One region of the Pseudomonas benzopyrenica genome, then DNA from elsewhere that is predicted to be linked to it. Evidence: predicted binding sites of a transcription regulator. Region 1 holds the regulator's gene; the other holds the start of a gene.
The links. Region 1 encodes LexA, which represses DNA repair genes until DNA is damaged. Its sites were predicted from a motif close to CTGTNTNNNNANACAG; they were not measured.
Positions count from the first base shown of each region.

Region 2: the regulator LexA is predicted to act here: its motif matches at 1,741-1,756, upstream of recN (DNA repair protein RecN).

Region 1 is NZ_CP145723.1:3,802,122-3,806,562, forward strand. Features, by position in the region: gene V6W80_RS18130 (S-methyl-5'-thioinosine phosphorylase) at 1-167, opposite strand, end outside; gene nagZ (beta-N-acetylhexosaminidase) at 179-1,171, opposite strand; gene V6W80_RS18140 (TetR/AcrR family transcriptional regulator) at 1,252-1,962, opposite strand; gene lexA (transcriptional repressor LexA) at 2,199-2,810, shown strand; gene sulA (SOS-induced cell division inhibitor SulA) at 2,995-3,495, shown strand; gene V6W80_RS18155 (hypothetical protein) at 3,559-3,795, opposite strand; gene V6W80_RS18160 (DUF6586 family protein) at 3,926-4,441, opposite strand, start outside.
Region 2 is NZ_CP145723.1:459,633-464,073, forward strand. Features, by position in the region: gene recN (DNA repair protein RecN) at 49-1,716, opposite strand; gene grpE (nucleotide exchange factor GrpE) at 1,884-2,450, shown strand; gene dnaK (molecular chaperone DnaK) at 2,544-4,441, shown strand, end outside.

The DNA of each region.
Region 1 (4,441 bases):
GGATGGCCATGGCGCGCCAGGAACAGCACCTCGCGGCCAGCATAGCGACCGCGCTGCACGGGGGCCGACGGCACTCCCCAGGGCGTTTCGAAGGTCTGGGCCTGGTCCAGCTCCAGGCCGGCGAGCGCGGTGAGGCCGGTGCCTCCGATGATGGCGTAGGTAGTCATGGATACGTCCTCTAGATGAGTTCAGCCTGGCGCAGCCGCTGCAGGGCAAGACTCCACTGCGGTTGTTGCCGATAATCGAGATCGACGTGGCGACGGGCCCTCATGCTGGCCAGCCGTGGCGCGGGCGAGACGCCCAGCTGCTGTACCCGGGTCAGGGCCAGCTCGGCCGCCGCGCGATCGTTGCAGACCAGTCCCATGTCGCAACCAGCGCTGAGGGCCGCTTCGACGCGCTGACCGGCATCGCCGGCCACATGGGCACCGGCCATGGACAGGTCGTCGCTGAAGATCACCCCCTGGTAATCCAGTTCGCCGCGCAGGATGTCCTGCAGCCAGCGTCGGGAAAAGCCGGCCGGCTGGGGATCCACGGCAGGATAGATGACATGGGCGGGCATGACGCCACCCAGCGCTGGCAGCAGCGCCTGGAACGGGCGCAGGTCGGTGCGCAGCAGGGTGTCCAGATCGCGCTCGTCGGTGGGAATGGCATAGTGGGAATCGGCTTCGGCCCAGCCATGCCCGGGGAAATGCTTGCCCGTGGCGGCCATGCCGGCGTCACCCATGCCGGCGATGAAGGCACCGCCCAGCCTGATCACCTGCTCGGCATCGCCGAAGGAGCGCAGGCCTATGACCTGACTGCGCCCATGGTCGACGTCCAGCACCGGAGCGAAGCTGAAGTCCAGCCCCACCGCCAGGATCTCGGTCGCCATGATCCAGCCACAGAGCCGGGCTAATTCCAGGCTGTCCGCGCGACCGCCCAGCTGCCCCATGGCCGGCAGTCGTACCACGTCGCGGCGCAGGCGCTGCACGCGACCGCCTTCCTGGTCCACGGCCAGCAACAGCTCCGGGCGCACCGCGCGGATCGCGCGGCACAGTTCGCGGACCTGCCCCGGGGTTTCGATGTTGCGGGCGAACAGGATCAGTCCGCCCACCTCTGGCTGGCGCAGCAGCTGACGATCCTCGGCGGTGAGCCAGGTGCCAGCGATATCGACCATCAGGGAGCCTTGCATGGGTACCTCGTCCGAATGCTCCGGCGCATGGCGCCGTGAAAGGGACGCAAGCTTACCCCAGCCACCCTCGATGCCGCAGCCTAGTAGGTCTCGGCTGTCTCCACCGCCACTGGCCGCCGCGGCCGATACTGGGCCTGGGCCAGCTCCGGTGCGTGCATCGCCGTCGGCGCCCGCATGCCGGTGGCGAGGAAGGGGACCATCAGCCGCAGCACCTGGTCGGTGTGGGTATCGACGCCGAAATCGTTCTCGCCGATCGCCCGCAGTGCCTTGATGCCGGACATGCTGAACACCGCCGCGCCCAGCATGAAGTGGGCGCGCCAGAACAGCTCCAGGGGCGGAATCTCGGGCACGGCGCGGTTCACCAGCAGCAGGAAGCGGCGGAAGGCACGCCCATAGGTCTGTTCCAGGTATTTGCGCAGGTGGCCTTGGCTCTGGCTGAACGCCAGACCCAGCAGACGCATGAACACCGAGAGGTCATTGCCATGCCGTGGCTTGATGGCCAGGGAGTGGTCCACCAGCAGATTCAGCAGCGCCTCCAGGCTCACCTCTTCCCTGCTCTTCGGCTGCCACTGATCCAGATCCCGCTCCAGGTTGAAGCAGAAGGGATCGAGAAAGCGCGAAAACACCGCCTGGATCAGGGCCTTCTTGGAGCCGAAGTGATAGTTGACGGCCGCCAGATTGACCCCGGCGCGGGTGGTGATGAGTCGCAGCGAGGTTTCGGCAAAGCCGCGCTCGGCGAACAGTTGCTCGGCCGCATCCAGAATGCGCTCCACGGTATCCGACTGCGCCATGACCTTCCTCGATAGATGAATTTCCGTTTGAAACATATGTTTCAAACGCTATCCAAGTCAATCGCAGTTCGGGCGGTGAGCCTGACCTGAAAGCGCTGGAGCACTCGTCCTTCTGCTGTTTGCGGGCTATTTGCCACCAATCCGGCCTGTCGTCCGAAGCCGGGCCAGGTGCCCTTGCCTACCACCTGGAGTTACTGTATATAATCACAGCATCATTAGACGACGCGACGTGCATCATGCTGAAACTGACACCGCGACAAGCCGAGATCCTGGCCTTCATCAAGCGTTGCCTCGAAGCCAATGGCTTTCCGCCTACCCGCGCGGAGATCGCGCAGGAGCTTGGTTTCAAATCGCCGAATGCGGCCGAGGAGCACCTCAAGGCCCTGGCCCGCAAGGGCGCCATCGAGATGACGCCGGGCGCCTCTCGTGGCATCCGCATCCCGGGGCTGGATACTACGCGCAAGGCCGACGAGAGCCTGCCAGTCATCGGTCGGGTCGCCGCGGGCGCCCCCATCCTGGCCGAGCAGAACGTCGAGGAAAACTGCGCCATCAACCCGGCCTTCTTCCAGCCCCGTGCCGACTACCTGCTCAAGGTCAAGGGCATGAGCATGAGAGACGTCGGCATCCTCGATGGCGACCTCTTGGCCGTCCATGTGACCCGTGAGGTGCACAATGGCCAGATCGTCGTGGCCCGGGTGGGCGACGAAGTCACCGTGAAGAGATTCAAGCGCTCGGGCAACCAGGTCACCCTGCTGGCGGAAAATCCCGAGTTCGCCCCTATCGAAGTCGATCTTTCCACCCAGGAATTCGCCATCGAAGGGTTAAGCGTTGGCGTCATCCGCCGCTAACGTCTAGGGCTGGCCTGCGGGCCAGCCTCTTGTCACCGCTATTTGCCTTACGCCGAAGTCTTGATCGGGGGTATAGGTTCGCGCTCCGAAAAAGCGCTCAAGACCAGGCTGAGCACAGTGACGTCATGTATCCGTGGTACATGATCTCAAGTGGATTTGATCGAGTCGCCTCCAGGAGGTAGCCATGCAATTTCCCCTGATGTTCGATGCCCCGCGTTCGTTGGTTCAAGAGCTGGACCTGGCACCTGAGCTCCTGCTGCAGGAGCTGACCGCCTTTCTGCCCAAGGCCGGCAAGCCGGCCCGGGAGCTGCCGGCCGCCCCGCTGCCGGACACCTTCAGCGAGATGTCCCTGCACGGTAGCCAGGAACAATGCCTGCAGTTGCTGGCGCCCATCCTGCGCCAGCTGAGCGACAAAGACGATGCTCGCTGGCTGACCCTGGTCACGCCGCCGTCGCTGCTCAGCAACGCCTGGTTGCGCAGTACCCATCTGAATCCGGAACGGGTGCTCCTGCTGCAGACGCCGAGCGCGGCCAAGACGCTGCAACTGGCCTGCGAGGTGCTGCGCAAGGGGCAGAGTCATACGGTGATCAGCTGGCTGCACGACCTCAGCGATGCGGGCAAGCAGCAACTGGCACGCGCCGCGGCCCAGGGCAACAGCCAGAGTCTGAACGTCAGATTCGCCTAGGCAGCGGGCAGGAAGGGATGTAGCAGCGGCATTCCCGCACGGAATGCCGGATCAGGCGGAGAGTCAGTGCAGGACGCGGGGTTGATCGTCACGCTGAAGGCTGTCGCCTTCGGCCAAGCGACCCGCCATCTGCACGCCCAGGTTGAACATGGCCTTGGCCACCTCTATCTGCTGTCCATGCAGGAAATCCTTGGCATCGCTGGAAAACTCAAGGGTCACGAGGGCTTCCTCGTCGTCCGCACGGCGCAACACGATGCGACCATCGGAGAGTTCAACGATTTCCAGGTAGGCAGTAGTCATTCAGTATCTCCACAGCTAAGCGGATAGTGTAACAGCGTGGGGTCTGGGAGGCTGACTTGCCTGAGCCTTTTTCGACGGTCTGCAAGGCCATCGTCCTGACGGCCTCTGCGGCATGCTAGCTGGACGGCTCCTACCACTCGGTCATGGCACCGCGGAATCTGAGCGCCGTCTGCTTGAGACTTTCGCGCCAGGCTTCCACTTCTTCAAGACCCAGTTCCGGTTCGGCCGGTTCCAGGCTGACCGCTTCGATGAGGGCCAAGGTCGGGTCCTGCTTGGGCCGCCGTGGCGCCTGGGGCGGTTGCAGCAGCCGCTGGTATTCGGCGATCAACCGCGCCAGCCAAGTCTCCGAATTGCCAGCCAGCTCCACCAGTTCACCCATTTCCGGACTGGGCGCCTCGTTCAAGGCGTCGGGTGAGAGCAGGACGGCGAGCGACGTGGCTTCCATGGTGGGATGACGGTAGAAGCCTGCCACCTCCTGACAGAGCCCCAGCAGGGCGCCATGCAGGTGAAACAGGCAAGCCTCGCGCTCGGCCATGATGCGGCCCTGGCTTTGGGCGGAGGGTGCCGCCTGAGCCGAGCGCCAGCTGTCCAGCGCTAGACCGGCGAAATAGAGCTTCTGGTTGGTGCGGGTGTAACGCTCGTTGGC
Region 2 (4,441 bases), 1.7 Mb from region 1:
AAAGGCGACTCAGAGGTCGCCTTTTTCATATCTGTTGGTAGCCTGCTTCTAGCGGCTGACCACCAGTTTGCGGGCATGGGCGAGGGATTCGCGGGTCAGGTCGACTCCGCCCAGCATGCGCGCCACCTCTTCCACGCGCCGTGCGCGGTCCAGCTTGGCCACCGCCGTGCGCGTCTCGTCGGTGCCGCGCTCCTTGTGCACGAACAGGTGCTGATGGCCCTGGGCCGCCACCTGGGGCAGGTGGGTCACCGTCAGCACCTGGCCGCGCTCGCCCAGCTGCCGCAGCAGTTGGCCGACCACCTCGGCGGTCGGACCACCGATACCTACGTCTACCTCGTCGAATACCAGCGTGGGCGTGCGTGAGGTCTGGGCGGTGATGACCTGGATGGCCAGGCTGATCCGTGACAGCTCGCCACCGGAGGCGACCTTGGCCAGCGGGCGCAGGGGTTGGCCCGGGTTGGCGCTGACGCGGAATTCGACGCCTTCGTTGCCCAGCGGTTGGGGCTCACCGGTGCTGCCTGGCGTGAGGGTAATGCTGAAGCGGCCCCCCGGCATCCCCAGGCGCTGCATCTCGGTTTCGACCGCGGCAGCGAGCTCCGGCGCCCGCTGCTCGCGCAAACGACTCAGTTCGCCGGCCTTCTCCTGGTAGTGGCGCTCGAAGGCCGCCAGTTCTTCCTGCAGACGCTCCAGGGCGACGTCGTCGGCGTCCAAGGATTGCAGTTCGTTGCGCAGTTGTTCGTGCAGCTCCAGCAGGGCTTCGGGCTGGACCCGATGCTTGCGGGCCAGGCTGTAGACGCTGTCGAGGCGCTCCTGGACGGCCTGCTGGCGCTCCGGGTCGGCTTCGAAGTGATCGACGAAGCGATTGAGTTCGTTCATCGCCTCCTCGATCTGGATCTGGGCCGAGGCGAGCAGGTTGCTGGCTTCCTGGATCTGCGCCGGCGGGCGGTCGAAGGCGGTCAGGCGTGCCACGCTGGCATTGAGTGCCGACAGGGCGTTGCCCTGCTCGTTTTCGGTACAGAGGTCCATGGCCTGGCGGCAGGCCAGCAGGATGTGCTCGGCACTCGCCAGATCGCTCTGCTCCTGTTCGAGCGCCTGCAACTCGCCTTCGGCCAGGGCGAGGTTGTCGAGTTCTTCGAGTTGATAGCTGAGCAGCTGATGACGGGCGCGTTGCTCGTCGCCATTGCGGGTAAGACGCTCCAGGGTCTGGCGCACCTGGCGCCAGCGTTGGGCGGCGAGCTGCACCTGACGGACCAGTTCGCCTGCGCCGGCGTACTCGTCCAGCAGGCGGCGATGGGTGTCGAGGCCGAGCAGCGACTGGTGCTCATGCTGGTTGTGAATGTCGATCAGCAGGCCGCCGAGGGTCTTGAGATCAGCCAGCGGGCAGGGCGAGCCATTGATATAGCCACGCGAGCGTCCCTCGCGGGTGATGACGCGGCGCAGCAGGCAGGGACCGTCCTGTTCCAGGTCGCGCTCGGCAAGCCATTGACGCGCCTCGGGGATATCGGTGGTATCGAAGCTGGCCAGCACATCGGCCTTGTCGGCGCCGGGTCTGACCGCGTCGCTGTCGGCGCGATCGCCCAGGGTGAGGCCGAGGGCGTCGAGCATGATGGACTTGCCGGCGCCGGTTTCGCCGGTAATCACGGTCATGCCGCGCTCGAGGTCGAGGTCGAGGTGTTCGACGATGGCGTAGTTGCGGACGGACAGATGCACCAGCATGCGACGATCTCCGAAAGCGGTTTTCTGGTTGTTTATACAGTGCCGCTTGGGCACTGGCAATCCATACAGCTCTTGAAGCGCCGGCCGGCGGCCCCATATAGGCGCCATCGATCAAGGCATCGTCCATTAGAGGGCGCGCCCACCGGCAATATCACAGGAGGACTCCCATGGCCGACGAACAGAACTCCCAGAACCCCGAGCACGAGGCCGCGGCCCAGGGTGACGTCCAGCACGAGGACGTCGCCGCCCGCATCACCACGCTCGAAGAGCAACTCGCCGCAGCCCAGGATCAGTCGCTGCGCAGCGTCGCCGAGCTACAGAACGTGCGTCGTCGCGCTGAGCAGGACGTGGAGAAGGCGCACAAATTCGCGCTGGAGAAATTCGCTGGCGATCTGTTGCCCGTGCTCGACAGCCTGGAGCGGGGCCTGGAGCTGTCCAACGCCACCGACGAGACCTTGAAGCCCATGCGCGAAGGCATGGAACTGACCCTGAAGATGCTGCAGGACACCCTCAAGCGCTATCAGGTCGAGGCCGTCGATCCCCACGGCGCGCCCTTCAATCCCGAACACCACCAGGCCATGGCCATGGAGGAGAGCGCCACCGCCGAGCCGGGCAGCGTGCTCAAGGTGTTTCAAAAGGGCTATCTGCTCAATGGTCGCCTGCTGCGGCCGGCGATGGTGGTAGTCAGCAAGGCCCCTGCAGCGCAGCAGCCGAGCATTGACGAAAAGGCTTGAAATTCTTTCGCTCGGCCCCATCTGGTAGGCAAGCGAACATCAAAGGCCCCCTGAGCGGGCCGCGCGGAATCTGAGATTTCTGGAGAAGACTACATGGGCAAGATCATCGGTATCGACCTGGGGACGACCAACTCCTGCGTCGCGATCCTCGAAAACGGCAACGTCAAGGTATTGGAAAACGCCGAAGGCACCCGCACCACGCCGTCCATCATCGCCTACACCAACGATGGCGAGACCCTGGTTGGCCAGCCGGCCAAGCGCCAGGCGGTGACCAATCCGCAGAACACCCTGTACGCGGTCAAGCGCCTGATCGGTCGGCGTTATGAAGAAAACGTCGTGCAGAAAGACATCGAGATGGTCCCCTACAAGATCGTCAAGGCCGACAACGGTGACGCCTGGGTCGAGGCCAAGGGCCAGAAGATGGCGCCGCCGCAGGTGTCCGCCGAAGTCCTGAAAAAGATGAAGAAGACCGCCGAGGACTACCTGGGCGAGGCCGTGACCGAAGCGGTCATCACCGTACCGGCCTACTTCAACGACAGCCAGCGCCAGGCCACCAAGGATGCCGGTCGCATCGCTGGTCTGGACGTCAAGCGCATCATCAACGAGCCCACCGCGGCGGCTCTGGCCTATGGCCTGGACAAGGCTAAGGGCGACCACACCGTGATCGTCTATGACCTGGGCGGCGGTACCTTCGACGTGTCGGTCATCGAGATCGCCGAGGTCGATGGTGAGCATCAGTTCGAGGTGCTGGCCACCAATGGCGACACCTTCCTGGGTGGCGAAGACTTCGACATCCGCCTGATCGACTACCTCGTCGAGGAATTCAAGAAAGAAAGCGGCATGAACCTTAAGGGTGACCCGCTGGCCATGCAGCGCCTTAAGGAAGCTGCCGAGAAGGCCAAGATCGAGTTGTCCTCGGCTACCCAGACCGACGTCAACCTGCCGTACATCACCGCCGATGCCAGCGGTCCCAAGCACCTGAACGTCAAGGTCTCCCGCGCCAAGCTGGAGTCCCTGGTGGAAGAGCTGGTCGAGCGCACTATCGAGCCGTGCCGTACTGCCCTGAAGGACTCCGGCCTGGACGTCTCCGACATCCACGAGGTCATTCTGGTGGGTGGTCAGACCCGCATGCCGCTGGTGCAGAAGCGTGTGGCCGACTTCTTCGGCAAGGAAGCGCGCAAGGACGTCAACCCGGACGAAGCCGTCGCCATTGGTGCGGCCATCCAGGGCGCCGTGCTGGCCGGTGACGTCAAGGACGTGCTGCTGCTGGACGTGACTCCGCTGACCCTGGGCATCGAGACCATGGGTGGCGTGATGACCGCGCTGATCGAGAAGAACACCACCATCCCGACCAAGAAGTCGCAGGTGTTCTCCACCGCCGACGACAACCAGGGCGCCGTGACCATCCACGTGCTGCAGGGCGAGCGCAAGCAGGCCGCGCAGAACAAGTCGCTGGGCAAGTTCGACCTGGCCGAGATCCCGCCGGCGCCCCGTGGCGTGCCGCAGATCGAGGTGACCTTCGACATCGACGCCAACGGTATCCTCAACGTGTCCGCCAAGGACAAGGCCACCGGCAAGCAGCAGTCCATCGTCATCAAGGCGTCCTCCGGTCTGTCCGAGGACGAGATTCAGCAGATGGTGCGTGACGCCGAGGCCAATGCCGACGAGGATCGCAAGTTCGAAGAGCTGGCCGCGGCCCGCAACCAGGGTGATGCCCTGGTGCACGGCACCCGCAAGATGCTGACCGAGGCAGGCGACAAGGCCACGGCCGAAGAGAAGAGCACCATCGAGAAGGCCATTGGCGAGCTGGAAGTCGCCGTGCGCGGTGACGACAAGGACGCCATCGAAGCCAAGATGAATGCCCTGTCTCAAGCCTCCGCGCCGCTGGCCCAGAAGCTCTACTCCGAGCAGGGCGCTGCCGCTGGTGCCGAAGGCGCCTCGGCCAAGGCGGACGGTGAGGCCAAGAAGCCCGGCGACGACGTGGTCGATGC